Regions from separate parts of the Paenibacillus sp. LjRoot153 genome, predicted to be linked through region 1. Evidence: a T-box and tRNA genes for the amino acid it is inferred to sense, from the RefSeq annotation. Region 1 holds a T-box; the other holds one or more tRNA genes.
The links. A T-box is a leader RNA that pairs with one kind of tRNA and senses whether it is charged. The one in region 1 lies ahead of pheS (phenylalanine--tRNA ligase subunit alpha), so its partner is inferred to be a tRNA-Phe.
Positions count from the first base shown of each region.

Region 2: it encodes a tRNA-Phe, which carries the amino acid that the T-box ahead of pheS (phenylalanine--tRNA ligase subunit alpha) is inferred to sense. The anticodon was not compared.

Region 1 is NZ_CAXUQH020000001.1:6,585,057-6,601,138, forward strand. Features, by position in the region: gene ACSQ8P_RS28385 (hypothetical protein) at 1-956, opposite strand, end outside; gene pheT (phenylalanine--tRNA ligase subunit beta) at 1,050-3,542, opposite strand; gene pheS (phenylalanine--tRNA ligase subunit alpha) at 3,569-4,603, opposite strand; T-box leader at 4,674-4,928, opposite strand; gene ACSQ8P_RS28400 (MarR family winged helix-turn-helix transcriptional regulator) at 5,135-5,563, shown strand; gene ACSQ8P_RS28405 (MDR family MFS transporter) at 5,591-7,231, shown strand; gene lepB (signal peptidase I) at 7,283-7,813, opposite strand; gene ACSQ8P_RS28415 (aldo/keto reductase) at 7,950-8,870, shown strand; gene glsA (glutaminase A) at 8,895-9,848, shown strand; gene ACSQ8P_RS28425 (hypothetical protein) at 9,937-10,122, opposite strand; gene ACSQ8P_RS28430 (copper resistance CopC/CopD family protein) at 10,161-11,819, opposite strand; gene ACSQ8P_RS28435 (DUF2203 domain-containing protein) at 11,830-12,234, opposite strand; gene nikR (nickel-responsive transcriptional regulator NikR) at 12,290-12,778, opposite strand; gene ACSQ8P_RS28445 (diguanylate cyclase) at 12,930-14,693, opposite strand; gene ACSQ8P_RS28450 (response regulator) at 14,744-15,127, opposite strand; gene ACSQ8P_RS28455 (gamma-glutamylcyclotransferase family protein) at 15,218-15,601, opposite strand; gene ACSQ8P_RS28460 (CD3324 family protein) at 15,708-15,995, opposite strand.
Region 2 is NZ_CAXUQH020000001.1:278,747-294,828, reverse strand. Features, by position in the region: gene hisD (histidinol dehydrogenase) at 1-237, opposite strand, end outside; gene hisG (ATP phosphoribosyltransferase) at 276-911, opposite strand; gene ACSQ8P_RS01325 (ATP phosphoribosyltransferase regulatory subunit) at 956-2,140, opposite strand; gene ACSQ8P_RS01320 (peptidoglycan-binding domain-containing protein) at 2,424-3,347, opposite strand; gene ACSQ8P_RS01315 (acyltransferase) at 3,567-4,055, opposite strand; gene ppaX (pyrophosphatase PpaX) at 4,052-4,711, opposite strand; gene lgt (prolipoprotein diacylglyceryl transferase) at 4,689-5,663, opposite strand; gene hprK (HPr(Ser) kinase/phosphatase) at 5,702-6,643, opposite strand; gene ACSQ8P_RS01295 (ABC transporter ATP-binding protein) at 6,813-7,943, opposite strand; gene ACSQ8P_RS01290 (PucR family transcriptional regulator) at 8,056-9,171, opposite strand; gene ACSQ8P_RS01285 (NlpC/P60 family protein) at 9,304-10,155, opposite strand; gene ACSQ8P_RS01280 (gluconate 2-dehydrogenase subunit 3 family protein) at 10,421-11,017, shown strand; gene ACSQ8P_RS01275 (GMC family oxidoreductase) at 11,014-12,576, shown strand; gene ACSQ8P_RS01270 (MTH1187 family thiamine-binding protein) at 12,625-12,924, shown strand; tRNA gene ACSQ8P_RS01265 (tRNA-Lys) at 13,019-13,091, opposite strand; tRNA gene ACSQ8P_RS01260 (tRNA-Tyr) at 13,102-13,183, opposite strand; tRNA gene ACSQ8P_RS01255 (tRNA-Phe) at 13,228-13,300, opposite strand; tRNA gene ACSQ8P_RS01250 (tRNA-Asp) at 13,344-13,420, opposite strand; tRNA gene ACSQ8P_RS01245 (tRNA-Thr) at 13,447-13,522, opposite strand; tRNA gene ACSQ8P_RS01240 (tRNA-Val) at 13,531-13,606, opposite strand; tRNA gene ACSQ8P_RS01235 (tRNA-Met) at 13,626-13,702, opposite strand; tRNA gene ACSQ8P_RS01230 (tRNA-Ser) at 13,730-13,821, opposite strand; rRNA gene ACSQ8P_RS01225 (23S ribosomal RNA) at 13,900-16,082, opposite strand, start outside.

The sequences.
Region 1 (16,082 bases):
ATTTTATGCTGTTCAGCTAACTTAAGAAGTTGTTGCGATTTATGCTGCTGCGCTTGCTCAAGCTGTTGCTTGCTTTGTTGATGGAGCTGTTTTTCTTCCTCAAGCAGTTGGTTCAGACTTTCATTTTCTTTGCGATGCGTGTCCGCGATGGCAGCCAACTCAACTTTATGCTGTTCAGTTAATTTCAGAAGCTGTTGCGATTTATGCTGCTGTGCTTGCTCAAGCTGTTGCTTGCTTTGTTGATGGAGCTGTTTTTCTTGCTCAAGCTGCTGTTTAACTTGTACGCTTTGGCGCTTCTCCTGATCAAGCTGTTGCTTGATTTGATCTATTTGTTTATTAACTTGCTCTTGTTGTTGTTTCGCTTGATCAATCTGTAGTTTCGCTTGATCGTATTGTTGTTTAGTTTGATCAATCTGTTGCTTAGCTTGAACCTGCTGTTGTTTCGTTTGTTCGAGTTGCAGCTTGGCTTGGTCTAACTGCTGCTTCCCAAGTTCATACTTCTGTTTCATTTGCAGCATTTGCTGATTCGATTGTTCTTGTTCTTGTTTTACTTTTATAATTTCTTGTTTATGTTGCTTTTCAAGTTCTGAGATTTGTTCCAGCTTCCCGTTTTGCTCAGCAAGTAAGGCTTGGTTTCTGTCATCTTCTTGCTTCAATTCATGATACCGTGTTGTAAGTTTCTCGTAGGCGATTTTAGTCGCTTCCTGCTCTTTCTGCACTTTGCTAAGCTCTTCCAAAATTTCATTCATTCGGAAGCACTCATCAGCCATGTTTACTGCGGCCAAAACAGCGATCCGTTGCGAATCCAAACGAGGATAACCTTTGGCAATACGAAACATTTGGTCATTTACATATTCCGCCACTCGCTTCATATGATTGGTGCTTGTATCAGCTTTGAGCTTATATTGGTGTCCATATATATCAACAGTAATTCTTGTTTTATCTTCAATAGTCAATTTAAATCCTCCCTTAAGATGAAAGGCTGGCCCTATCGAGAATAATTTCGATAAGACCAGCCTATATTCCTGCAAACTATAAGGAAAGTTACACTATTTTCTTAACTCTGCCTCAAATTGTTGTTCAAGTGTTGTCACAACTTTGGCGTGGAGTTCAGTTACTTCTTCATCAAGCAGAGTTCTGTCTGCATGACGGTACACAAGTGCGATTGCTACGCTTTTACGATTAGCACCAAGGCGCTCTCCCGTATAGATATCAAATACCTGGATAGACTCCAACAATTCACCTGCAACCTCGGAGATCGCTTGCTCCATAAGTCCAACTGGGACGCTTGCATTCACTACAACTGCAATATCACGCCCGATTGACGGATAGCGAGGTAGCAACTTATAAACAATCTCTTCGCCTGCCGCTTCCAAGATAGGTAATAGTTCAACTTCAAGCACATAAGTGTCGTCCAGATCACGCTGTTGTTGCGCAGTCGGATGTAGTTGACCTACACGACCAATGACTTTCGGACCTTCAGCGGAAACAATTGAGATCTCTGCTGTGCGACCTGGGTGGAAGCCTTCTGGTGCTGCTGACGTGTATGTCAGTCCCTTAATTCCAAGGTACCCAACTAAACGATCGAAAATCCCTTTGATGTCGTAAAAATCAACAGCTTCTGACTTCTGAGCCCAGTGCGCTTGGCGACGTTTGCCTGTCAGTACGATAGACAGTAACAGCTTTTCTTGCGGCAGAGCCGTAAGTGCTGCTTCGTCAGTAATGAATGCTTTGCCAATTTCGAAAATGGCGACATCATCCATCGTACGATTACGATTATAGCTAACAACATCAAGCAAATGTGGAACTAAGCTAGTACGCAGCTGACTACGGTCTTCGCTCATCGGCATCGCTAGTGAAATTGGCTTCGCAGTCGGGTATAGACCAGGAATAGCATCTACTTGCGCTTGTGGATTCACTTCTGCACCTGCGCCACCGTGTGAACGCGGGTTTGTGAAGGAATACGTAATCACTTCATTCAATCCGCTTTGCGTCAAGATATTCCGTGTAATCCGGCGGATGGATTGCTCTTTGGATAGTGACCCTGGCGTCGTAACACCGGTCATCAAGGTTGTTGGGATGTTATCGTAACCAAAGAGGCGTGCGACCTCTTCGATCAAATCGACATCACGCGTAATGTCTCCGCGGCGGCTCGGCACATGCACGAGCAGCTTGCCTTCGCCAGCTTGCTCGAATGTGAAGTGCAAGCGCGAAAGGATTTGCCCCATCTCGGTCAAGGAAAGCGCTGTGCCGAGATAGTTGTTCACGCGGTCAGCTGCAAGCTCGATGCTGACCGACTCGTGGGTTCCGCTAACGGCTTCTACGATGCCGTCAGCGACTTTACCACCTGCGTATTGCGCAATCAGCGCAGCAGCACGGTTTAGTGCCGGAATCACCGATTCCGGGTTCACTTCTTTCTCGAAGCGAAGGCTCGCTTCGGAACGCAGACCTAGCTGGCGCGATGTGCGGCGCACAGAGCTGCCAGCGAACTTTGCGGATTCAAGCAGGATCCGCGAAGTTCCGTCAGTCACTTCGGAGTTGGCTCCGCCCATAACTCCAGCGATTGCAACAGGCTTGGTGCCGTCCGTGACGAGCAGCATGTGCGGTTCAAGGGTACGTTCCACATCGTCAAGCGTAACGAGCTTCTCGCCAGCTTCAGCGAGTCGTACATCGATGTGTCCGTTATTCAGCTGCTCCAAGTCGAACGCGTGAAGCGGCTGGCCGTATTCCAACATCACGAAGTTCGTGATGTCGACGATGTTGTTGATAGGGCGGATGCCCGCAGCCATCAAGCGGTTCTGGATCCACAGCGGAGAAGTGCCCACGCGCACGCCTTCGATCAGGCGAGCTGCGTAGTGCGTACACTGCTCAGTCGCTGTGATTTTCACGCTGATGCGGTCCGCAGCCTTCACGCCGGCAGCTCCTGCCGTTTGCAGCGCAGCTTCCGCATCAGGCAGCTTAACTTCGCGGCCAAGGATCGCCGCGATCTCGTAAGCAGCCCCGAGCATGCTCAAGCAATCGGAGCGGTTTGGCGTCAAGTCAAGCTCCATGACTTTATCGCTAATCGCCAATACATCTAGAATTGATTGGCCAATTTCCGTATCCTCAGGCAACACCAAGATGCCTTCTTGAATTTCTTTTGGAAGCAATTTGTCGTTAAGCCCTAGCTCTTTCGCGGAACAAATCATACCTTGTGATTCCACGCCACGCAGCTTAGCGCGTTTGATTTCCAGTCCGCCTGGAAGGACAGCGCCGATCATCGCGACAGGAACCTTTTGTCCAGCATCAATATTTTTGGCACCACACACGATTTGCAAGTCTTCCCCTTGCCCTGCATCGATCACGCAAACGCTAAGTTTGTCGGCATCAGGGTGCTTTTCACGGGATTTTACAAACCCGACAACAACGTTAGATACACCTTTATTGCGATCCTCGACGATATCCACTTCGATACCGCTGCGGGTTAATTTTTCAGCTAATTCTTCGGCTGTGAAACCTGATACGTCAACATATTCCGATAACCATTGATAAGAAACTTTCATGCTTGATACCCTCCTTTTCCTAATGCTTACACATGTAAAAATTGCTTTAAGAAACGCAAATCATTCGTATAGAAATGACGAATATCTTCGATGCCATATTTCAACATAGCGATACGCTCAACACCCATACCGAATGCGAAGCCTGTGTATTCCTTCGGATCATAGCCACCCATTTCAAGAACTCGCGGATGAACCATTCCCGCTCCGAGAATTTCCAACCAACCTGTTTGCTTACACGTACGGCAGCCTTCGCCGCCACACATCGCACAACTCACATCGACCTCAACACTCGGCTCTGTGAAGGGGAAAAAGCTTGGGCGCATACGAATTTTCGTCGTTGGTCCATACATTTCTTGTACGAATTGAAGCAATGTCCCTTTGAGATCACTCATCCGCACAGTGCGGTCAATGACCAGACCTTCAATTTGTTGAAACATGTGAGAGTGAGTCGCATCGTCGTCATCGCGGCGGTAGACTTTGCCTGGACAAATGATTTTGATCGGAACTTCACCTTTACGCTTCTCCATTGTTCTTACTTGAACAGGGGATGTCTGCGTGCGCATCAAAATTTCTTCTGTAATATAGAACGAATCCTGCATATCACGAGCCGGATGATCCTTCGGCAGGTTCAACGCTTCGAAGTTGTAATAGTCTTGCTCAACCTCTGGACCCTCCGCAACGGTGTAACCCATCCCTATGAAAATGTCTTCAATTTCTTGAATGACTTTGCTTAGAGGATGCACAGCACCTTGCTGTGAAGGACGTCCTGGCAATGTAACGTCGATCATTTCCGCACGAAGTCTATTCTCTGTTTCTTGCTTCGTGTAAGCTGCTTGTTTCTCTTCAATAACAGCCTCAATCGCTGCACGCACATCATTCGCCACTTGGCCGATGACCGGTCTTTCTTCTGCGCTTAAAGCGCCCATGCCACGAAGAACCTCGGTTAATGGTCCTTTTTTACCTAAATATTTAACTCTTAAATCGTTCAGCTCCTGCTGACTTCCTACGCCGCTTAGCTCCTGCAGCGCTTCCTGCTTCAAAGCTTCTAACCGCTCTTTCATCGAAATCCCTCCTGAATTAGGCCTCTGAACCGCCCTTTATGAAAACACAAAAAAGACTTTCCGCTCCCTCGCAAGGGACGAAAAGCCGTGGTACCACCCTAATTAGATTCGTCTATGTCCAGTTGACAAATAAACGAGTCTCACTTCATTCCAGATAACGGACGATGTGTCCGGTTCCCTCTACTGAGAAGCCGCTTCGCGCTTCTGTTCAAAGGACTGCTCGGGAGTGAACTTCCACAGCCTGATTCTCGGGGCCAGCTCTCAATCATCGGCTTTCCCTCCCTGTCAAGAAGCACTGCGTACTCTTCTCCGTCAAAGCATTTCCACGTATATGTACCAGTTATTATATGCAAGATACAAAGGATATGCAAGTACATCACTCCTTGGTTTTCTGAAATTTTCAGAAACACCCTATTGACTTCATCCATTGACAGGTTTATATTTTACTTAAACAATTTAAATATTATTTGATTTAATTATTATATTGTTTAATTATTAGACAATTCTAACAATTTGCAAGGAGGTTATCACTTGGAAGATGAATTGACTGACTATACCAATCGCTTCCGCACAACATTTGAACTGGCTCATCGCAAAATAACGCAAAGAGTCCTCTCAGAATTGAATTCGGAGTTAACAGCTCCTCAATTATTCATGTTAGCGATGATTTCGAAGGAACAGACACCAAAACAATCTCATCTGGCCGATAAATTGGGCGTTAAACCAAGTGCGATTACGGTCATGATTGACCGGCTTGTTCAAAGTGGACACGTTATACGTAAGCATCATGAGACGGATCGCCGAATTGTTCTGGTTGAAAATACGGCAGAAGGCAGCGCAGTCCTCGCTCAAGCTAACGATGTCCAGAAGAAAGTGATTGCACGCGGCTTATCACAGCTTCCCTCAGATGAACTTCATGTCTTCGTAAGTGCGTTCGAAAAATTCACCTCATCGTATTAATTTTATTACATCAAAGGAGTGATACAGATGGTAAGTATTCAAAAAGCAGATCCAAAGGATCTCTCGGAAGAAGCTGCACCTGAGCTCAAAAATAGGGGACTCCTCCTCACCGGCTTGATCATTGCTATGCTCTTCGGGGCTTTGGACGGTACGATCGTAGGAACAGCAATGCCGCGTATCGTCGGTGAATTCGGCGGACTTGGGCTGATGACTTGGTTAACGACAGCTTACATGCTGACTTCCACCGTTATCGTACCTATCGCTGGTAAACTGGCTGATTTAATGGGCCGCCGCGTCATCTATGTAACAGGACTTATTATCTTCATCGTTGCTTCAGCGCTTTGCGGAATGTCTCAGAATATGACTGAACTTATTTTGTTCCGCGGTTTGCAAGGTCTTGGCGGTGGTATCATGATGCCGATGGCCATGATTATTATTGGGGATTTATTCACTGGTAAACAGCGTGCCAAATGGCAAGGTGTTTTCGGAGCGATCTTCGGTTTATCCTCCGTTATCGGGCCGCAAGTCGGTGGCTGGATCGTAGATGCTTGGGACTGGCGTTGGGTGTTTTACATTAACCTGCCTGTTGGTATTCTAGCTGTTATTCTGATTTCTATTGCTTTACCGAAGCATAAATCAGTAGGGAAAGTTAAGTTTGATATCCCAGGTATCGTCACGATGATTGTCGGTGTAGTGAGTTTACTTCTTGCTCTCACGTTTGGCGGTAGTGAGTATGCTTGGGGCTCATGGCAGATTATTGGTCTGTTCGCACTAGCTGTCGTGTCATTAGTTTCCTTCGTATTCATTGAAAGTAAAGCACAAGAGCCAATCCTTCCTGTTCGTTTGTTCAAAAATAGAACCTTCTCCACCATTAACGGCGTAGGCTTCCTGATGGCGGTAGGAATGTTCGGTGCTATTATGTTCGTTCCTCTCTTCATGCAAGGGATTGTCGGTATTAGCGCGTCAGCTTCTGGAACCGTCATGACACCGCTCATGATTACAATGATTGCTGCCAGCGTCGTTTCAGGCCAATTAATTGATAAGATTGGTGTTCGTAGACAAATGCTCATCGGTATGATTGTTATGGCTGTTGGCTTTGTTTTCCTTAGCACAATGGGTATTTCTACGACGAAGTTGATAGCATCCAGCTACATGGTTCTACTTGGTTTAGGAATGGGTCTTGTCATGCCAATTCTGACACTCGCTTTACAAGAAAGCTTCCCGAAATCAGAGCTTGGTGTGGTAACGTCTTCCAGCCAATTTTTCCGTCAAATCGGTGGTACCTTCGGGATGACGATTCTCGGCGCTATTATGAATCATAAATCAACAGTTTTGCTTGAACAAAACCTAGAGCCAGTAGTGAAACAGTTTCCCGCGGAAGTAGGGAGTCCATTAATTGATATGATCCATAAGAACCCGCAAACTCTCTATTCCTCCCTGTTAAGTCCAGAGGCAATGGCCAAATTGCCAAAAGAATTAGTGGAGAAATTGCCAATCATTAAAGATGCGCTTGTCTCCTCTCTTCATCAAGTGTTTATCTACGGACTGGTATTCGTGCTACTCGGCGCGGTCCTTACGCTATTCGTTGGGAACATCAAACTTTCCGAGCGCAAGAAGAAAAATAAAGGCGACGCTGAAGAGAACCAAGTATCACCTCATCTCGCTTAATGCAAGAAAAAGCTCCCTTCCTCTAAATGAGGTCGGGAGCTTCTTTTAATGTTATTCAATTGTCCCCATTTGACTAAGCGGGAAAATGCGAAATACGGCTTTGCCGATAATATCCTTTTCAGCTACAAAAGGTGTCACTGGCCACAAATGAGAATCATAGCTGTCATTGCGATTGTCGCCTAAGAAGAAATACTTCCCTTCAGGCACAGTTACTTGATGAAAAGTATATGTCATAGGTGCTTGGATATAAGGCTCGTCTACCTTGGCTCCGTTCCTGTAAAGAGCACCATTTTTGATCTCGATCGTATCGCCAGGCAGTCCGATCAGACGCTTCACATAGCGGTCCTCATTCCCCTCAATTGGCGGCCAAAACACAACAATATCACCGAATTCAAAGTCGGTTAATGGCTTCATTTTCTCAACAATCAGCTCGTCTTGTAATTGAATAGTTGGCAGCATGGATCCTGTTGGAACAGTCATCGCTTGCGCAACATACGTATTAACTACAAGCGCAATAATAATAGCAAATGCTATAGTAGGCACCCATTCTTTCAATAGGCTTAGCACATATTTTTTGATCAATAGAACCAACATCCTTTCGCCTTAAATTATTTCTATTTACACCGTAACCCATTTATGGAAAGCTTACATTAAGATAAAATAAATAAAATGTTGTTGTATAATGAATTTGGATAACCTAATAAGGAGAGTGCTCGACATGAAATATCGTAGACTTGGCAAAACAGACCTGAAAGTTTCCATCGTTGGTGTTGGCACTTGGCAATTCGGCGGTGAGTGGGGATTAACCTATACACAAGCAGAAGCGGACGCTATTCTGGATCAAGCAGCAGAGCTTGGTATCAACTTAATTGATACGGCAGAATGCTATGGTGATCACCTCTCCGAGTCATTTATCGGTAATTATTTATCCCGCCGCGATCGCGATAAGTGGGTTGTAGCGACGAAATTCGGCCATCATTTCCATGATTTATTCACACGAACTGATGAGTTTAGCGCCGAAGCCGTCATTAAGCAACTTGACGCATCTCTACAAGCTTTACATACGGACTATATTGACTTATACCAATTCCATTCTGGACCTGATGCTTTATTCGATAATGATGATCTATGGACGACCCTTGATAAACAAGTGCAAGCTGGCAAAATCCGTCACCTTGGCACCTCGATCGGCAGCAATGCCAATATTCATCAGACCGCGGCTTCAAGCAAAGTGAATGCCAAAGCGATTCAAGTTGTCTACAATCGACTGGACCGCGCGCCGGAAGATCAGGTATTCCAATCTTGTATCGATCAAGACCTTGGTGTACTCGCACGTGTACCTCTTGCCAGCGGCTATTTAAGCGGTAAATATAAGCCAGGCGCTGTATTTAGTAACACGGACGTTCGTCATCGTCACGATGCGGAAAGTGTCAAACAGAAGCTGGAAGACGTTCAGCGCATTCAGCAAAATGAAGTGCCTGAAGGCATGGACATGGCGAAATGGGCATTGGCTTGGTGCTTAAAGCATGATGCAGTAACTTCTGTTATTCCAGGCTGTAAAAACCCAGAACAAGTAATTGCAAATGCAGCAGCAACAGAGCTCATCAGCGACAATCATCCGCAAGCTTGGAAAGCCTAGAGAAGAGGAAGGACTGACTTCACCATGTCTCACCAACAGCACGATGAAACCTGGAAGGAGCTTCACACTCACATCGACGAATGGGTTGCTGTTAGCAAAACGCATACGTCGGATGGTCATGTCGCTTCCTACATCCCTGAGCTAGCTAACGCTTCTGGAGATATTCTCGGTATATGCATTATGGATAGCGAAGGGAAAACCATCATGTCAGGTGATTCTGACTTTCGCTTCACCTTACAAAGTATTTCGAAAGTTTTTTCACTTATACTTGCACTTATGGATAATGGCGAAGACGTTGTATTCTCCAAAGTTGGGATGGAGCCGACTGGCGATGACTTCAACTCGATGCTGAAGCTCGAGCTTATCGAGCCAGGCATCCCTTTCAATCCGCTAATTAATGCAGGAGCGATTGCGATCTCTTCTTTAATTGCAGGGAATAACACGGATGAACAGGTCGATCGTATTCTTCATTTCTTCAGGGATATTGCGGATAATCCTTCGCTTTCCATTAATCAAAACGTGTTCAAATCCGAGTCGGATACCGCTCATCGCAATCGTTCCTTAGCTTATTTCCTTAAAGATAACGGTGTCTTGGATAAAGAAGTAGACGAAGTCCTTCGTGTCTACTTCAGCCACTGCTCCATCGAGGTGAATTGCACGGATCTTGCCAGAATGGCCCTCGTACTCGCTCATAACGGCGTAGATCCGATTCGCAAACAACGCCTTATTCCGCGGCGCTTCGTACAAATCGCCAAGACCTTCATGTTTACCTGTGGGATGTACAATGCCTCCGGTGAATTTGCCATGAATGTCGGGCTGCCTGCGAAGAGCGGCGTGTCCGGCGGCATCCTGACGATGGTGCCAGGACAATACGGTATCGGCATCGTTGGACCCTCACTGAACCGTAAAGGCAACAGCACTGCTGGTGTACATCTGCTTGGCATCCTTTCGCAGGAGTTCGACTGGAGCTTGTTTTAACGCGACTACCTACATGCAAACAAAAAGAACCTTCCCTTTCCGACTTTCGTTCAGTCTCGGGGGAAGGTTCTTTCTTAACCATTTACCATCATTGCATCGATTGCTTGATGCGTTGGAGGGCTTCTATCAACTCATCCACTTCTTGCTCATTCAGTCGAATCGTCACATAGTTCGGTGAAATGCCGCCGTCATTGACTTCAATTAGAGCGGAATCATCTTTGTCATCGAGTTTAACGGAAAGATGGTCTTTATCTAGAATTTGAACCCAAGCCATCGTCATCCTCCTCGCTTATCTAATCTGCCTTCTCAGGCTTAATACACAATGAAGTCTTTGGTATACACCGTCTCATTATCTTCGGTATCCATGACGCGCATTTCTAGCTCCCAATTGCCTCTAAATGGCAGATATGGCCCTTCCGATTTATAACTAAATTTAGCAAAACCGTAGGACTCCTCTTCCTTCGTATCTTTATAGATCGTTAACGGAATAGAGATCGGTGCAATCTGCTCATCATCCTTATTATGCAAAATCAAGAGAACCTGCTTAGGTTGACCTGATTTTTCAGGCAGCCATACCTTAGCGACGAAGCTGTTATTGCCCGGAATTTTAGGTGTAATATCGACCGAAACATGGACCTTCTCTCCCATCTGATGCCACTGAAGCGGCTCATTAGAAGGAATGGGTGCCATATACGTAAGCAGTCCGACAAGCACAACAATGATGACCATAAGGGATAGATCTAGTTTCACCCAGACGATCGATTGATTCACTTGCTTTTTGCGAAGGAAGAGTCGAATTACGAACCCCAACACGGCGACAAGCACCACCACGCCTACTTTCACAAGCAAGAGGATCCCCCAAGTTGTGTACGTTAAATAACGCAGATTCGGTAAAAATAGCAAGACAGAAAGGATCCCTGAAACGGTTAAAACAAGGATCGAAATCAATGCGAATTTGGAAAACTTTTGCATATAACTACCGAGCCCCGTCTTGTTATGACGCCATTTCGCATACAGCAAAATTAATCCGCCAACCCAACAAGCTGCGGCTACGAGATGAATAAAATCGAGCCCAATCGTCGCCCACAGAGGTGAGAAGGAAGCTGCGTGGCCGCTGAAGCTTTTGACTGCCAAAAGGGCCAAGGCCCAAGCCACATCCAACCATGCCGCCCTGCCCAGCAAAACAAAACCTAGGAATGATAATACGAGAAGCAGTACCCAAGAAATTCCAATATTCGTCGCGCTTAGCAGCTGCCATATTTCATCCACACCGCCGCCGCCCAAAAGATCCTCTATATGAGTGAAAATGAGCAGCAATAAGGCAACAATATGTCCGCGTTGAAGATTGAGCGACCAGGTAGAGACCGATTTCTGAGCTTCTTCACCTTGGGTTCTCACCAATCTTAACCAGAATGCCCAACCAGTCAAGGCCAACAGCATAAGAAACCATAAACCACGGGAGGCGTATTGCAGCAACCCCTTGGTCGTCAGCGGCCCTGCACTGTGATCGTGTCCCGTATGAGCGGATGGTACATCGAGCAAATCCTCCTGAGGCGGGTTCCCGACCGTGATCGGATAACTTCCACCCACAGGATGACCATCTGCTGAAATGACGTGATAACTAATCAAATACACGCCTTCTGCCAGCTTCGGCAAATCCAGCTTGATCCCCATCTGATCCTTATTCATTATCGCTTTGCGATTCGTTATCTCAGCTCCGCTATGATCATATACCTTAATATAAAAGAGTCCGCTGTCTAATTGTTCATTAAACGTGACGGACACCACAGCAGGCGAGCTTTCAAGCTTGGCTCCCGCTTCTGGTGTCGCTTCAACTAATGAGGCATGTGCAGAGACTGATTGGGGCGCAAGGAGAGCACTCATAAACATGATCGCTAACACAGCAATTAAGCCTACTGGCAGTCGCAGGAACCACATTTTAGTTCGTTGTTGTAGTAATAATCTCGTCATTAATATCCCTCTAATCCGCTATCGGTCTACGGCCAGCAAACCCATCTTGCTCTCCGTGATAATAACGAATCTGATCCTCTCCTTGCTTCCAACAAAGCAACACTTCTTGTCCATTCATGACTGCTGGGAAATCAACAAGTCCCGTATCGATATCTTTTAGCTCAATGCCTGTCTTTTGAAAGCTTTGAATGAGTCCACGCGCTTCAATTTGAAGAAATTCCAACGCTGCTTCCATGACGAAAAAGGGATCCTTTTCCGAGCTGGGCATCGAAGCGTATTCATTCTTCTTATGGCGTAACTCCATATATTTGTCCTCAAATTCACGCTTCAAGGCTTGCATCTTCTTCAGTTCTTGATCAACAAATGGCAATAAATAATTGGCTTCTTCCAAAGAGAACCATCTCTTCTCTGACATAACGCACCTCCATATCCTTTATTTTAGCAAAAATACAAACGAACTACGAATTCCACTAATCCGTCTCAGCCTTATCGTGAACGTGATGATGCCCATGATGATGGCTGTGTCCATGACTTTGACCATGCTCGTCCACATGTGTAACAGACAGCTCTGCGTAGGCAACACCTTTTAACACTTGTATGCGTTGCTGCAGCTCTCGAAGCTTCTGCACTTCACCGCGAACGACGAGTATTTCCAAGCATTGCTTATGGTTTAAATGGATATGCATCGTTGAAATAATGGCATGATGGTAGTCGTGCTGAAGATCCATTAGCGTGATCGGTAAATCACGGCTATCGTGGTCATATACCATGACAATTGTACCGGCAACCATTTCAGTTGGCTCCATACTGCTTGAGGTCAAAAGCGCCTTGCGCGCCAGATCACGAATCGCCTCCGAGCGATTATCATACCCTTGTAAGGCAATCAACCGATCAAATTGCTCGATTAGAGACTGCGGCATTGAAATTCCAAAACGTACCAGATTGTCTTTATCCGACATTCATCTTGCTCCTTCATGTGTATCTTCGTATATCATTCTACTGTATCAGAAAGTGCTGGAGTCGCAAACCTCCTTCAAGGTAAATTGAACCACAGACAACTTTCTTAAGGGAGCAAAAACAAAAAAAGGAGAGGACATAGCCCCTCCTTTCCTAGACAAGTTTCATTAACTGTTTGACGCGATTCTCCAACTCCACGAGTGAGAATGGCTTCGTCATATAATCATCGGCTCCCATTTGCAGACCTTTCGCCACATCCGCTTCCTTCTTCTTACCAGAAAGCATCAGTATCTTCAAATCTTTGGAGAGCGCATTCGCATCCGTCTTGATCTTCTCCAAGATGGTAAATCCATCAAGTCCAGGCAAGATGCCATCCAAAATACAAGCATCGAAGGCTTGATCACACAGCAGTTGCCATGCTGCTTCACCATCAGAAACCTGCGTAATAACAATCGGCAAGTGCTCCAATTGCGAGATCAGAATCGCTCTCAGAATCGGATCATCATCAACGATCAAGAGCTTTTTCTTCTGCAGCTGGGCATTCGCATGGGCAACCAGCTTCGTAAATTGTGCACCCTCATCTTCTAAGTCGGCCAGAACAACGCGATTCTTGCCTTGCTGCTTCGCTTGGTACATCGCATCGTCCGCTTTCGCTACCCACTCCGCAACCGTCATCCCTACCTGCCATTCAGCTACTCCAGCTGAGAACGTAATGGAGAACGTTTGACCCTCATTCTGTGCAACGGGCTTCACTCGAACTTTATCTAAAATATCTTGCATGATAGACCTAGCTTGATCCACAGTCGTATTCGGAAGTGCGATTACAAACTCTTCGCCGCCAAAACGAGCCAATAAATCTGTCGAACGCAGATTGACCTGCATCAGATGAGCCAAGCCTTGGAGCACCAAATCACCTACGTGATGTCCATACGTATCATTAACACTTTTGAAGCTGTCAATATCGATAAACACGAGAGAAATTGGCGCTGGGTAGCGCTCAATGCGCTGCAGCTCTAATCCAATCTGCAGATCAAAATAGCGGCGATTAAACACACCTGTCAGCGGGTCGCGGAAAGCCAGCTGTTCAAAATTTCGGGTCCTCTTGAGCAGACCGTAGATGCGCGCAGCCAATTCCTCATATTGGAATGGCTTGGTCACATAATCATCGGCCCCTAAATGGAAACAACGAACTTTATCGCTGATATCATCACGTCCAGATAACACGATAAGCGGCAGCCATTTCAGAGTAGGATCTTCTTTTAGAAAATCAAATAGCTCATAGCCAGACTGTGGGTGCATCATAAGATCTAGCGTAACAAGATCATATGTATGCTCACGCAGTATTTTTTTTGCTGACTCTACATCAGCGGCTTCATCAACGATACAATCATCCAGTTGCAATCGTCTAGTTAAATAAGAGCGAAGCGCATCGTCATCATCTACTAGTAAAATACGACTTTTGAGAGTTCGAAGCATCGAGCCTGTAACAGGATCGTTCTCCTCATCCATCTGAATTTCCGTTAAGCCGATATCCAGCTCCATTTTCAATTCAAGCAATAATTCAACCGTTCGTTCAATGCTTTCATATACCGGGCTCGTCGACAAGAGCGACTCATGATCCTGCTTCTCAATGGCTAGAGTCCATTCCCATTTCCGCACCATGTCTTCCGCCAGTTTACCAATTCTCATATAACCAAAGACAGGCGCACTACCTTTGAATGTATGTGCAATCCGATAGCATTGTTGCAAATCCTCTAGATTTGGCTGCACCTGAACCGCTGTCAGCAAGGACTGCAACTGCTGCAGTTGCTTGTCAAATTCACGAATAAACAGCTTTCTTCCTTGTTTAAGGATTCTTGCATCTCGATCGGATTCTGAAGCTGAATCTTTGGATCTCTCTATATTCCTATGGCTCATAGCAGACAATCACCCTTTATAAGCTTAATCTAACTGATCCTAGTGCATCCTTATTCAACCTGGCGTTGCAATAGCTGCCCGATGGTATCTAATAATTGAAGTGGACTGAAGGGCTTTACAATGTATGTCGTGACACCCGCAGCCTTCGCTTTCTCTTTATCTTTCTCCAGCGCTTTGGCTGTCAGTAGAATAACTGGCAAGTCCTTATTCACATTATCACTTTGTCTCAACCAAGAGCAAACCTCTACGCCCGTGCGTTCCGGCATCATATAATCCAGAATAATTAAATCGTAGGCTTCCTTGCTGAGCTGCTCGATCGCTTGTTGACCATCCTCAACCTCCGTGATGACGTATCCCTCATCAGATAACGTCTCCGTCAGAAGAAAGCGAAGTGCCAATTCATCGTCGGCTAGCAAAATTTTGTAAGCTGACATGTTCTCTCTCCTCGAGTCCATAAATTAGTATTAATTATAGCATCATATCTGAGGCCAAGATAGGAGAATGTCGGAAAAACTCGAATAAAATCACGCCTTCTTATTGTGCAGATGAGATTTCCAAGAGGAGCCTTGAATAACTGGAAGTCCACGCGGATCAGGATAGCAATATACCCAACCTTCTTTCTCTCCGATGGCATCTTTTACCCAAATTCGCTCGTATTCATTATCCGTATGACCTGGACTGTAGTACGTTTCCAAAATGTCCATGGCAGCCAACCCCTCTTCGGTAACTTCAATCCACTCTCCCTCAACCACATATTCATCATCTGTACGAACTAACGCAGGGTAAGGTCCTACATCATATAAACGTCCATGGATCGCGCCAGGTTGCACTTCCAATAAATACGGAGAGACCACAAAATGATTGCTTTCCCCCACCAGTAACGTGCCATATACAAATACAGATATCATCTCTCTATTCCTCCTAAACATTTACATCCGCTGTATGAATGATTTCGGCATGGAAACTAGGATTTCCTACAAAAAAAAAAAAGCAGCATCACGATGGATGCTGCTGCTATGCCTGATTGGCTGTTAATTCACGTGTTTTAACAATAATTTTGCGGATACTGTCTTCGGACAAATGAAACACCTTGATCAGCTCCAACACTGTCGAACCCGTCTGATACAACCGGAAAATCTCACGATTTCTCCGCTCAATAATGATGCGAGTGCCGTTATTTTCTCCCCAGCCTGCACGTTTCTGCTCTTTCTTAGGGATATACACGATCTCGCCTTGGATATATTCTTGTAATTGTTTTAATAGGTTAGGGGGAAGAACATCTTTCCCGTTCTTATAACTCATGGATGAAAACCTCCTCAAATTGTGCAAAGCTTAACTTTGACTGATTTGCAGAGAGTATCTTCATCGCCCCTTAACCTCCTACCATTC
Region 2 (16,082 bases), 6.3 Mb from region 1:
ACGCAGCGCCGCCAGGAACGCGGCGTCGACCTGCGCGTACGCCGCTTGGATCTCTTCGTCGCTGACGCGAAGCTCAGCGACGTTGACGCCGTCGAACTGCTGCGCTAGGCGGCGCAGCGCGGTGTCTCCGTCCTTCCGCACCTCATCGATGATGCGCCGGACGGACTCATTTTGCTCCGGTGAGCCGTATTCGACCTCGCGGTTTAATTGAAATTCGGAGGCGGGCATAATCCGCATCTTCATCTTCCTCTCATCGTTCTTCTACTTACTTTGCTCTATAGCTTCACTATTGGCAGTACGTCCTGCAGCATATCACACAACCGTTGGATGGAGTCGTTCTTCATCCGATAACTCACACGATTCGCAATTAAGCGGCTCGTGATTTGAAAGATTTCCTCTTGCTCCACTAGACCATTTTCCTTCAAAGTTTGGCCTGTCTCCACCATATCTACGATGCGGTCAGCTAATCCGATTAAGGGCGCCAGCTCGATCGAACCATTCAACTTAATGACTTCTACTTGCTGTCCTTTTTCCCGGAAATATTGAGAAGCCACATTCGGATACTTAGTCGCAACGCGTGGGTTGATCACCTGTTTCCAATCCGGCAGCCCAATCACCGACATGCGGCACCGAGCGATCCCTAGATCCAGCAATTCGTAAACATTCCGATTTTCTTCCATCAGAACATCCTTGCCCACAACCCCGATATCGGCAACGCCATACTCCACATAAGTAGGAACGTCGACTGGTTTGGCTAAAATAAATTCCATCTTCGCCCCTGGCACAGGGATGATCAAACGGCGCCCTTCTTCTAGATCCTCTGGAATGGGCAATCCCGCTTTCGTAAACAGCTTCGCTGCTTGTTTATAAATACGGCCTTTCGGCATCGCTACTTTAAGAATGTCATCCACCGTTCCAACCTCCTCCAAACTTCCCTCATCTTCTCGCTGAGAGGTTATTCCGTAATCAATTTAATTACATGGTCATATCCCGCTGTAGATTGACCAGTGATCTGACCGTTCGTTATAAGCTGCGTGATAACCACACGAGCCTGATTAATCTCGTCATCGCTTCGCATATTCTTCGCCAGCTGCAACGCTTCCTCGCGATGCTCCGCATCGTAGGCAATAAGCACACGATTCGGTTGGTTCACCTGCTCCTTGCCTGTTACTTCAAGGATTCGATTAGTTTTCAACGCAAACCCTGTTGCTGGAGCAGGACGCCCAAACTGACTCAATAAATTATCGTACCGACCCCCGCTGCAAACCGGGAAGCCCAACTCAGCGGCGTAACCTTCAAACGTCATACCTGTATAGTAGGAGAAATCCCCAATCATCGTTAAATCAATCACCACGTGCTCACTAACACCATAAGCTTTCAGCACATCCCACACTTCACATAGATGTCGGATCGCGTCCTGTGCGATTGGATGCTGCGAAACCATACGAGCTTGCTCGCAGATTTCGTCACCGCCACGAAGCCTTAGCACTCCGTTCAGCTCACGCTCAACGTCAGGCGCTAGGGAAAGTGTCTTAATCGCTTCCCGGTATCCTACGTAATCTCGGCCGAGTAAATGCTCTTTCAGAGAAAGCTGCGCATCGGTGCGCCCGTCCAATGTTTCTTGGAATAATCCGTTCAGAAAACCAACATGACCAAGCGCAATCTTAAATTTCTCGACACCAGCTGCTTGTAAAGAAGCTATCGCTAGCGCCACAACTTCAGCATCCGCTTCAGATGTAGCATCACCAATCAACTCAACACCAGTTTGATAGAACTCTGAATCTCTACCCGCTTCTTCTTCAATCGAACGGAAAACATTCGAATGATAAGAAAGACGTAGTGGAAACTCTTGTTCTTTTAAAAGTGAAGAGGCTACTCGCGCGATAGGCGCCGTTAATTCCGAGCGCAGGACGAGTGTTTTCCCCTTGCGATCTAGTAGCTTAAACAGTTTCTTATCCTCTGTCGAGCTTGCAACGCCAACTGTATCGTAATATTCAAGTGTAGGTGTAATAATCTGGTTGTAACCCCAGCGTTCCATACAGGCCAATACACGGAATTCTATATTTCTGAGTTTCGTAACCGCATCAGGTAAATAATCTTTCGCGCCTAACGGTTTTTCAAATACTTTTGGCTTCGACACCGTCTCACCTCTATAAGTAGGAGTATAATCAGTTATTCTCAATTTATTGTTTTTCAAATACTTTAGTGCGTTAACGTTCTACCATACTACCAAAATAAAGAATGTACGGCTATTTTAACACGTATTTTTAGGACCGTCAATCGTCTACACCTTGTTCAGCGCTTTAAGAATGGCATATAAACCCATACGTCGTCAACAGTATCTGGTCTATCTCTGCGATGACCCCAATAAGAAAAGGCATGCTGTCGCGGCAGCATGCCCTCTTCAAGATGAATATCTAGAACTAGTCTTCCTCCACTGCTCCATTCGGTGTTTTACCGCCACCATTAGGTGCCTGTAGTTGACCACCATTTGGAGCTTTATTTTCATTTAGGCCATTACCATTGCCATTTGGGGACTGAAATTGATCATTGCCGTTACCATTTGGCGCCTGTCCATTTTGCCCGTTACTGTTACCGTTACCATATGGAGCAGGTGTTGCTCCACCTTTCGGTGCTGGCGATTGACCGCCGTATGGTACGGGCTTCGGTCCACCATTAGGTCCCGGTGTTTGAGTTGCACTCGGTCCTTGACCTTGGCCTCCTCCGTTACCGCCACCTTCGAACTTGCCGCTGCCAGTTCCGTTACCGCCACCTTGGCCCTTGCCCCCGCCAGTGCCTCCACCGCCGCCTTGACCTTTGCCCCCGTCAATACCTCCACCGCCGCCTTGGCCTTCGCCTCCGCCAGTACCTCCACCGCCACCTTGGCCCTTGCCCCCGCCAGTGCCTCCACCGCCGCCTTGGCCTTTGCCTCCGCCAGTGCCTCCACCGCCGCCTTGGCCTCCGCCTCCGCCAGTGCCTCCACTACCGCTTTGGCCCTTGCCTCCGCCTTTACCGCCGCCTTGGCCCTGTCCAACACCCTTAAGCCTCATATAGCTATAGGTAATTGATTCGAGCGTGCGGCTATCAACAGCGCCGGTTACCGGCAGCCCGTGTTTTTTCTGAAAATACTTTACTCCTTGTACAGTTGCATTATCGTAGTAACCGTTAATATCACCAGAATAGCTACCTAGTGATTTCAGCATCCCTTGGATAACGAACACATCTGGTCCGTTCGCAGGCTTGCCTACAGCCAAGCTCGTAGTTGGCAAGGATAACATCAGCATAAAGGCTAGAATCACTACACCCACATGCTTCCCTATAGACCATCCAAAGTTACCTTTTTTCACTTTTGTGTTTTTACTACGATTCCAATGCTGCACTTCATCGACACCTTCCCTTAACCTATAATTTTACTGCGTCTTTACTATTCCCAATAAGTTATTTTAATTAGTCGTTTTCTCGAGATTCTATGAGGGCAAATTGCATGCATGGCTTTCCTCATCACAACCAAAAAATGGACCCAACATCACAACGATGTTAAGTCCACTACATTTATATTTCTTATACTAGGCTGTGCCCGATCGAATAACCTGCATCGGGTTACCTGCCACGAAGCTATTCGGTGCTACATCTTTATGAACGACAGTGCCCGCGCCAATAATCGCATAATCGCCAATCGTCACTCCTGGCAAGATTGTCGTATTAGCTCCAACCATCACATGAGATCCAATACGTACATCACCTAATCGATATTCCTTCGTTAAATACTCATGCGCCAGGATCGTCGTGTTATAGCCAATTATTGTATTGCTCCCAATGTAGATCCGCTCTGGGAAAAACACATCAACCATCACCATCAAGGCAAATGCCGAGTGCTCACCAACCGTCATTCCCAGAACACGACGATATATCCAGTTTTTCAACCGCAACGATGGCGAATAACGGGTAATTTGAATAAAAACGAAATTTCGCATGGCCTTCCACTTACTCACCGTTTGGTAAATTTGCCATAGCGCATTCGGGCCGTCTACTGGATACTTCTCTGTTTGCCTCAATCTGCCTTCACATCCGACGATATCCCCACTAACGGCAACAGGTCAAACATATCATCGACAATATGGTCCGGGTTGTACTGCTCTAAATATGAGCGCCCCTTCCAGGACCAGGATACACCGACAGAAGTAACTCCTGCATTTTGAGCAGCCTCAATATCATAATGACTATCGCCTACCATCATTGCTTCTTCAGCTGAGCTGCCTAGCTCTTTAAGCGCTGCAAAGATACCCTCAGGACTCGGCTTTGGCTCTTTTACATCATCCACTGTTACAATAACGCTGACGTAATCATCTAACCCGCAAAGTTTAAGTCCCATCAATGTGGTAATTCTGATTTTACTTGTTACGATACCGATTTTGATACCTTTTTCGTGAAGCTTCGCCATCACCGTACGTACGTTCGGAAATTCCTGCACAAGCTCATCATGTTTAGCAAGGTTGAACGTACGATACTTACTAATGAGCGCTTCAACTTCTTTCTTGCCTGTAAAAAACTCCATTTGCTCTACTAACGGCCGCCCCATATTAGGAATAATAAGCTCCCGACTAATAGGTTCCGGTGTTTCGCCTTCCAAGCTATGCAAGAACGATTGCACAATCAACTCATTCGTGTCTACAATCGTGCCATCCAAATCAAATAGTACGGTTTGAATCATAGTTGACTCCTTTATCTGTCTCTTCTTCTTTGACTACTTTGTTCTTATCAAGCGCCAGCGTAGATACAATCGGATCCGAGTAACGTTCATTGGCAAAGCCTTTTTTCCTTCTAATGATAATCATGATCACAGCCGCAATGACAATCAGCAGTGCAAGCAGTTGGGAGAATCGAATATTCCCTCCATACGTCAATACGCCTGGTTCAAACACGACTTTCATAGGTGACCATAACGCATTCATCAATGAAGCTAACCAACCTGGCCCCGTGATGTCCAAGCTATCCGTACGGATCCCTTCAATGAAGAAACGACCGATCGAATACCAGATGAAATAACTTAGAAATAGCTCTCCTGCCCGTAAAAACGGCCTACGACGAAGCCAGAACAACACCAGCAGTCCTACAAAACTCCATATCGATTCATAGAGAAACGCAGGGTGGTAGAATGTCCCCTCAATATTCATTTGATTCACAATAAAATTTGGTAAATGCAAGCTATCTCTCAAAAACGACTCTTCTACCGGACCACCGTGAGCTTCCTGATTCATGAAATTGCCCCAACGACCAATCGCTTGTCCAACAATTAAACCTGGCGCAAGAATATCAGCAATTCGAAAAAAGTTGTATCCTTTGGCACGAATATAGAATGAAGTACCGATAATAGCCCCGATTAGAGCGCCATAAATTGCAATCCCACCGTGCCATATCATAAATACTTCCCATAAATTATCCTTATAATCTGCCCATTGGAAAGCTACATAATAAATTCTAGCCCCAATAATGGCAGAAGGAACCCCAATTAACAATAAATCCATGAAGAAGTCAGGTACGATTTTGAATCGTTTCCCTTCCCTGATTGCCAACATTAAACCGATCAATGCGGCTGTTCCTAAAATAATGCCATACCACCTTACATGAATCGGCCCTAAGGAGAACGCAATACTTTCTAACATAGTTCCACTCCTTTATTTGGTGAACTTTACGTCGGTTCTCAATCAAAATCCTCAAAATCTTCATTTAACGATTCTGTCAGCTTATTCGTAAACTGCAGCGCCGCGTTATAACCCATACGCTTTAATCGATAATTCATCGCAGCAACCTCAACAATGACGGCTAAGTTTCGACCTGGTCTAACAGGTATCGTAACTAGAGGCAGATCGGTATCGATAATCCGCGTTAGCTCCTCATCTAAGCCTAAACGATCATATTGCTTTTCTTGCTGCCAATTTTCCAATTTCACAACAACCGAAATTTTCTTCACATTACGGATCGCCCCTGCACCGAATAGCGTCATGACATTAATGATACCTACGCCGCGGATTTCAAGTAAATGACGAATCAACTCTGGGGCATTACCTGTTAATACTTTATCACCATTTTGCCTAATTTCTACTGCATCATCCGCAATCAGTCGATGCCCTCGTTTCACAAGCTCAAGCGCGGTTTCACTTTTTCCGATTCCACTGCTACCGGTAATCAACATACCTACCCCGTAGACATCAACAAGTACACCATGGATCGTCGTGCTGGGAGCAAGCTTATTTTCAAGAAAGCCCGTTAATCGACTTGCAAAAATCGTCGTTGAAAGCTGCGTCCTCAGCACCGGCAAATCACGCTTTGTCGCCTCTTCGAGCAATTCAACCGGAACATCCAGTCCTCGCGTTACAATAATACACGGCGTTTCCTCAGGGGCACAAAGCTGCTCAACCCGATTTCTCCGGACACCCGTCGTCAACATCTCTATAAACGTAATCTCAGTTTTACCAAGCATCTGAATTCGCTCTTTGGGATGGTAATTGAAATATCCGGCCATTTCAAGACCAGGACGATACAGATCACCAGTTGTTATCGGACGCTTCAGTCCACCCTCTCCTGCTAACACTTCCATATGTAGCTGTTCCATCATTTCGGAAACCTTTACCTTTTTGGCCATTGTCCTAACTCCTCCGAATTTGCTTATGTACCATATGCTTCCCTTGTTGCACGCAGGCTTCCAATAGTTTCATCGTAATGGAATACCTAATTGAAATCAACTACTGTGTTCATGAACCTGGAAATATACAAAAAAACCAGCCGATAACGGCTGGCCTTTCAGTACAATCCTATAGGTTTGGGTTAACCAAAATGGAAAGTGTTGATTCTTTATCGAAGAAATGAACTTTGTTCATGTCTAGTGCCAATTTAACGTTAGTACCTTCTTTGATTCCGGAACGACCGTCAACACGCGCGATTACTGTGTTAGCGCCGATACCGTTCAAGTACAAGTACATTTCGTGACCCAAGTTCTCAGTCAATTCAACGTTAACGTTGAATACTGTTTTCGGGGAAGCTTCCAAGAATACTGGCTCTTCGTGAATATCTTCTGGACGAACTCCCAGAATCACTTCTTTGCCAACAAATCCTTTGTCTTTTAGAACTTGTGCTTTACCAGCTGGAACTTCAACATTGACAGTACCTGCTTTGAAGAATACACCGCCACCTTCAGATACCAATGTTCCGGACATGAAGTTCATGGATGGAGATCCGATGAAGCCTGCAACGAACATGTTCACTGGGAAGTTGTAGATTTCTTCTGGTGTAGCAGCTTGTTGAATAATACCTTTATCCATAACAACGATACGATCACCCATTGTCATAGCTTCGATTTGGTCATGCGTTACGTAGATTGTTGTAACACCAAGACGTTTTGTAAGTTTTGTGATTTCCGCACGCATTTGTACACGAAGTTTCGCATCCAAGTTGGAAAGCGGCTCATCCATTAAGAATACTTGTGGCTCACGAACAATCGCACGACCCAAGGCAACACGTTGACGTTGACCACCAGAAAGTGCTTTTGGCTTACGATCAAGCAAGTGAACGATATCTAGAATTTTCGCTGCTTCGCGAACGCGAGCATCGATATCAGCTTTTTTGAATTTACGAAGTTTCAATCCGAATGCCATGTTTTGATAAACAGTCATATGCGGATAAAGAGCGTAGGATTGGAATACCATCGCGATATCGCGATCTTTTGGAGCTACGTCATTTACAAGGCGGTCTCCGATGTAAAGTTCACCTTCAGTGATTTCCTCTAAACCTGCGATCATACGAAGAGTTGTGGATTTTCCGCAACCGGATGCACCAACAAGAACTACGAACTCTTTGTCAGCAACTTCAAGGTGGAAATCTTTAACTGTTGATTCTTCTGCACCAGAATATCTTTTAACGATATGATTTAAACGTACGCCTGCCATGATTTCATTCCCCCTACAATTTATCGTTCAAATGCTTTATTTATCAACATTTCTATATACACATCTTACCCTACGAACGGCGGACTGACTATGCACAATCCCTACAAAAAAATCACTTTCTTTTCGTTACTTTGTACAATAGCAAGGCCAGTCGTACCAAAACTGCATGATTAAACGTTCTAACATCCAGTCCCGTCTCGTTCTTGAACTTGTCCAACCGATAAAGCAGTGTATTGCGATGAATATAAAGTTTCTTCGCCGTTTCACTAACATTGCAGTCTAGTGTAAAGAAATGCTCCAGCGTCGTTACCGTCTCGCTATCCAGCACATGATCCGTGCCGCGGAGCACCTGCTCGAGGAAATCGGTTTTCTCCTCTTCCTCTATAAGGTGCAGCAGCTTCTCAAGACGAAGCTCCCAACGCAGATGAATAAAGCTGCCTACATGGAAGGATCGGCCCAGCATAATGGTCTCACGCAGCTTAAGCACGGTAGCAAACATAGACTTCGCCGGTTTCACAGGGAAATCAATCGCTAGATGGCATTCGCCTACCCATTCATTTGCTAACATCTCATACAAGCCTGAGCCTAGTGCATCAAGGGTTTGCTCAACACTTTCTTCCTCGTCCCCATCACGTTCTTCGCTGCCGCTAGTAATAAGAACCTCTGGCGCAAGGATTAACCATTCTTTTTCCAGTAAAGGAATCAGAATAATCTCCGCTTCAAAAAAAGATTCCAACAGCTTCTTAAGCTCCGTATAGGAGACACGCTGGTTCTGAGGATAGTCCCCATACAACAATAGGGGGATTTTGGTTGAATACAACGATGACTGTGAAGCAAGCGCATCAGGAAGCTCTGCGTGGCCTGTACCGCGTTCCATTTGCTGCAGCAGCCAATCTCTTAATTGATTCGACTTTCTTTCATCTTCCGACAGATAAGAGCCGAATTGCTTCTTCTCCACAGTTTGTTTAGATTCAATCGTAAGTTCGATGAGTTTGCGTTCTGATATAGACAACTTACTCCCATCTATCTTCAGGACACGAACTTCTTTATGCTCCTGTGAAATGAAGAAAAGAACTTCCTGTCCTCGGATCACACTACGACTAAATGCTTCTTGACCTTCTCCCTGATCCTCCACAAGCTGGTGCCATTCGGAATCCGGTATCAGGCTTATCTGTATTGGCGACTGTAAAACCGCTTCCAATCGCTCTTTGACATGCTCCCAAATCATCTGCCTTCACTCCTTATTACCTATAGCATCTTCTATATTTATCTCTCTATTGTACCATATGTCTGCCTATTCCTGTGAATCGTAAGGAACCCTCCTGTCATAATTGACAAGAGGGTCTACATTAAAGAGGTTCTACTTGATTACGCGGCGAGCAGTTACGTAGTGATCTGCCCACCATTCTTTATTAATCGAGGTGAATTTGACACCACCTTCACCATACGTATGAATCATCATGCCGTTACCAACATAAATACCGACATGTCCAATTTTTTTACCGGAATCAGGCGTTGTAAAGAAAACCAAGTCTCCTGTTTGTAAATTGCTTTTACTAACGAAAGTGCCTTCCTTAGCCTGATCGCGAGAAACACGTGGCAGTGTAATCCCGTAGTCAGCAAACACAGTTTTTGTAAAAGAAGAACAATCCATTGTTTTGGTTTGCCCATATTTTGCACCAAATACGTAGGGAGTTCCAAGATATTTCTGAGCAGTTAGGATCAACTCGGCTTTCAAACGATCCTTCGCTGAAAGAATACTTCTTCCGCCAATAAAGCTGCCCTTAAGCTCACTTACCTTGCGAGTGACGACTTCGTCTTTGCTCTGGGATGCCATGACCATTTTACCTTGGCCCACATAGATCCCAGCAAACGTTGGCTTTGAACCACTACCAAAGAACAAGACGTCACCTGGCTCAGCTTTATCTATTTTCGTGATTTTCGTTGATTTCATGTTGAATTGACCTGCTAAAGTTCTAGGTACTGTGTAATTTAACGTTTCATAGACATAATAGATCAGTCCTGATGAATCAAATCCTGCAGATGGTGTTTCGTCACTTTTGGAGTAGTCTACGCCAACCAACTTTTTGGCCAAAGAAACGGCATCCATATCATCATTTGCGGCATAAGCAGAAACAGCAGTTGTTGCTGATAATGCGATCGTGATCGCAGCAGTTATTCCTAGCGTGCGGTGTGCAAGAATCTTAAACATTGTATTTCCTCCTGTACGTGCTCTCTTAGGTGAATTGGTTAAAATGGAAAACTTCTCAGTTACTACAACAAGATTACCATGGTAATGAAAAGACTTTCATTCCTAAAATATTTCCTAACATCCATTACTTTGGCATTGGTGCCAATTCCTTCATTCCTTGAAAAATACAACTTCATAGGTGCCATCCTCATATTCTTCGTGAATTTGGAAATAATTGTAGTAGCACTTTTTGGTTTTATTCTCGTTAACTGTGGAGGTGACAAGCATGAAAGATCATAATCATTATCCAACCTATGATGTCATGGAAGAGAGTAGTGAATGGGATTTACACACGAGATCTATTGTGAAAGCTCGACTTATTCGTGAACACTCATACGGATATGTAACAGTCATTGAGGCAGAAACGCTTCGTGCTTGGTGTTCGCTTCTTATGGACGATCATCGCGGAGAAATCATTCAATACGTCATTAACCATGTCGATCAGGTATTATCTGAAAATATAGGCGAAGGACAACGGGAAGTGGGCACACCTCCGATTCGACTACTTTTACGTCAAGGACTCAAAGCGATTGATGAAACGGGATGGTTGGCGAACAGTCAGCCATTCTTTGAGTTAGATGAAATGAACCAACGAAGCATTATGCTTCAAATTAACAATGATAGCTATCCACCTACAAAAAATTGGGATGGCATTCCCCAAAAAATCTTATTTCAGAAACTTTTTCAACTCAGCATTGAAGCCTACTATGCTCATCCTTTGGTTTGGTCTGAAATTGGGTTTGGAGGACCTGCTTATCCTCGTGGATATACCCTCCATAGTCCTGACCAACTAGAGTCCTGGGAGGCTGCGAAACGATCATGAAGTGGCGTTATGAAGATGAAACCGTAGACATTGTCATCGTAGGGGCAGGTGCTGCTGGAGGCGTTCTAGCCAAAGAACTCAGCGAAGCCGGACTCGGAGTGGTTGTAATTGATGCGGGGCCCTGGCGCAATCCTGAGAAGGATTTTGCAAGTGATGAACTCAGTATGAAGCGCCTAGCTTGGGAGGATACACGCCTCGTTGATGCTCCCCTGCCATTCGTTACTGGAAAGCATCTATCTGGAAAAGGGATTGGCGGTGGCACCCAGAACTTTACGGGCGTTTTTCTGCGATTTCATGAATCTGATTTCAAAACGAAGGCCATTGATGGCGTTGGAGAAGATTGGCCGATTCATTACAAAGACTTGGAGCCGTACTATACGAGAATCGAAAAAGAAATCTCCGTATCAGGCCCGAAGCATTTCCCTTGGGGAAACTTTCAGGGGCCCTATCCTTTTCCAGAGCTTGATTCCCTAAGCCCCAATGCCGTCTTATTTCACAAAGGTTGCAAATCCCTTGGTATTCAATCAGCGCCTACACCATTAGCGATCCTATCTACGCCTTTGGAAGGGCGTTCTGCCTGCACGAATCGTGGTTTCTGCCTTCAAGGCTGCATGCCTAATGCAAAATTTAGCACATTGACCGTACATATCCCTAAAGCCGTTCAAGCTGGAGCAGAGATTCTAGCAGACTGCAGAGTCACTCAAATCGAAGTTAATGATTATGGACATGCTTGCGGGGTTCTCTTCGTTCACGAAGGCACAACCTATCGGCAACGGGCCAAAACCGTTATCCTCTGCTCACATGTGGTTGAAACACCTCGTTTGCTTCTGCACTCCGCCACACCACAGTTCCCCGATGGATTAGCCAATTCCAGCGGATGGGTAGGCAGAGCGATTATGACGCATAGCAGCAACGACGTTTATGCCAAATTTGAAGAGGAAGTCCGATTGTACAAAGGAACACCTGTGCTCGCATCTACCCAAGATTTCTATGAGACAGATCCACGCAGAGGCTTTGTCCGCGGGTATACCATTCACTCTCACGGTTCACGGCCTATTGAGATGGCAGAAGGCATTCGCAAGGCCACTGAGGCTCCGTTATGGGGCTCGTCCTTCAGACAAGTTATGGAGGATTACAACTTCTATGGTCGTCTCAAAATGGTCGGAGAGGTACTCCCTAACTGGAACAATCACGTAGCATTATCTGATGAAAAAGATGAATATGGCATACCTATGGCTTCCTTAGCCTTCAATTACTGCGATAACGATCTCAAGCTCCTTAATCATGCTGTTGAAAATATGAAGTTGATCCTCCGCGCCGCTGGTGGGGAAATCTCCTATGTCGTTCCAGATACCCAACATCTAATGGGTGGTTGCCGGATGGGCAATGACCCCGAGACATCGGTGGTGAACTCCTATGGTCAAAGTCATGACATACCGAACCTTTTCATATGCGATGCTAGCTTATTCGTCACCTCTAGTGGAGGCAATCCTACGCTTACCGTAATGGCCTTAGCAGCACGAACAGCGGATTACATCATTGACCTAGCAAGCTCCTGATTGTTATCCTTAACTGCAAGTACACGAAAGGAAGGAGCCTGTGTCCCTATGGCAATAGCTGAATTCACCATCATCCCCATCGGAACAGCCACAACCAGCCTGAGTGGCTATGTTGCTGACCTCCATAAAGAATTAGAGCGACATACTGATATCCGCTTTCAAATGACACCCATGGGTACCATCCTGGAAGGCCCCCTAGACCGTTTATTCGAGGTCATCCGTGCTGTCCACGAGGTTCCCTTCTTGCATGGAGCTGCGCGTGTTTCCACGTCCATCAAAATCGATGATCGCCGCGACAAGCCCGCCTCGATGGAACAAAAAATGCAGTCTGTCGCAGACAAGCTCTGAACAGCAAAAAAAGCATCCTATCGCAGGATGCTTTTCTCTATATATAATGGAAACAAAAAAAGACCCTACGGTCTTGAACGTTTGCTTATAAAAGTGAGTCATGTAGGATTCGAACCTACGACACCCTGATTAAAAGTCAGGTGCTCTACCAACTGAGCTAATGACTCGTAGGGAAAATGGAGGCTGATGGATTCGAACCACCGAACTCGAAGAGAGCAGATTTACAGTCTGCCGTGTTTAGCCACTTCACTAAGCCTCCAGATACGAGATACCCGTACTGCCAAAGCAATACAACCATCTCAATGGCTTTGGACGGAATCGAACCGCCGACACGAGGATTTTCAGTCCTCTGCTCTACCGACTGAGCTACAAAGCCAAATGATTATTTATAGCATGTCCTACATTAATTGTAAAAGAAATGGCGGAGCTGACGGGATTCGAACCCGCGGTCTCCTGCGTGACAGGCAGGCATGTTAGGCCACTACACCACAGCTCCATGCTACAAAAGGTTTACCATAAAAATGGTGCCGTCGAGAGGACTTGAACCCCCAACCTACTGATTACAAGTCAGTTGCTCTACCAGTTGAGCTACAACGGCGTAAAATATGGTGGAGGCTGACGGGATCGAACCGCCGACCCTCTGCTTGTAAGGCAGATGCTCTCCCAGCTGAGCTAAGCCTCCATCTGGTGTTTTGGTTTTATGGTAGCGGCAGAGGGGCTCGAACCCCCGACCTTACGGGTATGAACCGTACGCTCTAGCCAGCTGAGCTACGCCGCCACATAAAAGTGTATATATATTTGGAACTGGCGGAGAGAGAGGGATTCGAACCCTCGCACCACTTACGCAGTCTAACCCCTTAGCAGAGGGTCCCCTTATAGCCACTTGGGTATCTCTCCAAGATATATATACGATTCAGGAATAGTATTCCCTGAAAACTAGATACGAAACTCACGTAAAGTATTTACTTAGGAATTTTGGTTAAGCCCTCGACCGATTAGTATTCGTCAGCTGCATACGTTGCCGCACTTCCACCTCGAACCTATCAACCTCGTCGTCTACAAGGGGTCTTACATACTGGGAAATCTCATCTTGAGGGGGGCTTCGCGCTTAGATGCTTTCAGCGCTTATCCCCTCCGTACATAGCTACCCAGCGATGCCTCTGGCGAGACAACTGGTACACCAGCGGTACGTCCATCCCGGTCCTCTCGTACTAAGGACAGCTCCTCTCAAATTTCCTACGCCCGCGACAGATAGGGACCGAACTGTCTCACGACGTTCTGAACCCAGCTCGCGTACCGCTTTAATGGGCGAACAGCCCAACCCTTGGGACCTACTTCAGCCCCAGGATGCGATGAGCCGACATCGAGGTGCCAAACCTCCCCGTCGATGTGGACTCTTGGGGGAGATAAGCCTGTTATCCCCAGGGTAGCTTTTATCCGTTGAGCGATGGCCCTTCCATTCGGTACCACCGGATCACTAAGTCCGACTTTCGTCCCTGCTCGACTTGTAGGTCTCGCAGTCAAGCTCCCTTATGCCTTTGCACTCTGCGAATGATTTCCAACCATTCTGAGGGAACCTTTAAACGCCTCCGTTACATTTTAGGAGGCGACCGCCCCAGTCAAACTGCCCACCTGACACTGTCCCCATACCGGATCACGGTACTAGGTTAGAACTCCGATACGATCAGGGTGGTATCCCAACGGCGCCTCCACCCAAGCTGGCGCTCAGGCTTCAAAGGCTCCCACCTATCCTGTACAGATCGTACCAAAGTCCAATATCAAGCTGCAGTAAAGCTCCATGGGGTCTTTCCGTCTTGTCGCGGGTAACCTGCATCTTCACAGGTATTAAAATTTCACCGGATCTCTCGTTGAGACAGCGCCCAAGTCGTTACGCCATTCGTGCGGGTCAGAATTTACCTGACAAGGAATTTCGCTACCTTAGGACCGTTATAGTTACGGCCGCCGTTTACTGGGGCTTCAATTCATAGCTTCGGGGTTGCCCCCTAACCACTCCTCTTAACCTTCCAGCACCGGGCAGGCGTCAGCCCGTATACTTCGCCTTGCGGCTTCGCACAGACCTGTGTTTTTGCTAAACAGTCGCTTGGGCCTTTTCACTGCGGCCCCCTCGGGCTATTCACCCTACCGAGGCACCCCTTCTCCCGAAGTTACGGGGTCATTTTGCCGAGTTCCTTAACGAGAGTTCTTCCGCGCGCCTTAGAATTCTCTTCTCACCCACCTGTGTCGGTTTGCGGTACGGGCACCTTCGCCTGGCTAGAAGCTTTTCTTGGCAGTGTGAACTCATGACCTTCGGTACTTAAATTTCCCTCCCCATCACAGCCCAGCCTTACGGTTAGCGGATTTGCCTACTAACCAGCCTCACTGCTTGGACGAGCATCCATCAGCTCGCGTCACTATCCTTCTGCGTCACTCCATTGCTCATAACGGCTACGGTGGTACAGGAATTTCCACCTGTTGTCCATCGACTACGCCTTTCGGCCTCGCCTTAGGTCCCGACTTACCCTGAGCGGACGAGCCTTCCTCAGGAACCCTTAGGTTTTCGGCGGATCAGATTCTCACTGATCTTTTCGTTACTTATACCGGCATTCTCACTTGTATGCGCTCCACCTGTCCTTACGGTCAGAATTCAACGTACATACAACGCTCCCCTACCCATGCACATACGTGCAAGCCATAGCTTCGGTGGCGTGTTTAGCCCCGTTACATTTTCGGCGCAGAGTCACTCGACCAGTGAGCTATTACGCACTCTTTCAATGGTGGCTGCTTCTAAGCCAACATCCTGGTTGTCTGTGCAACTCCACATCCTTTCCCACTTAACACACACTTGGGGACCTTAGCTGATGGTCTGGGCTGTTTCCCTTTTGACAATGGATCTTAGCACTCACTGTCTGACTCCCGGATTTAAGTTTGTGGCATTCAGAGTTTGACTGGACTTGGTAACCCTTGGCGGGCCCCGCACCCAATCAGTGCTTTACCTCCACAACTCAACATCCGAGGCTAGCCCTAAAGCTATTTCGGGGAGAACCAGCTATCTCCGAGTTCGATTGGAATTTCTCCGCTACCCCCACCTCATCCCCGAATTTTTCAACATTCGTGGGTTCGGGCCTCCAGTGAGTGTTACCTCACCTTCACCCTGGACA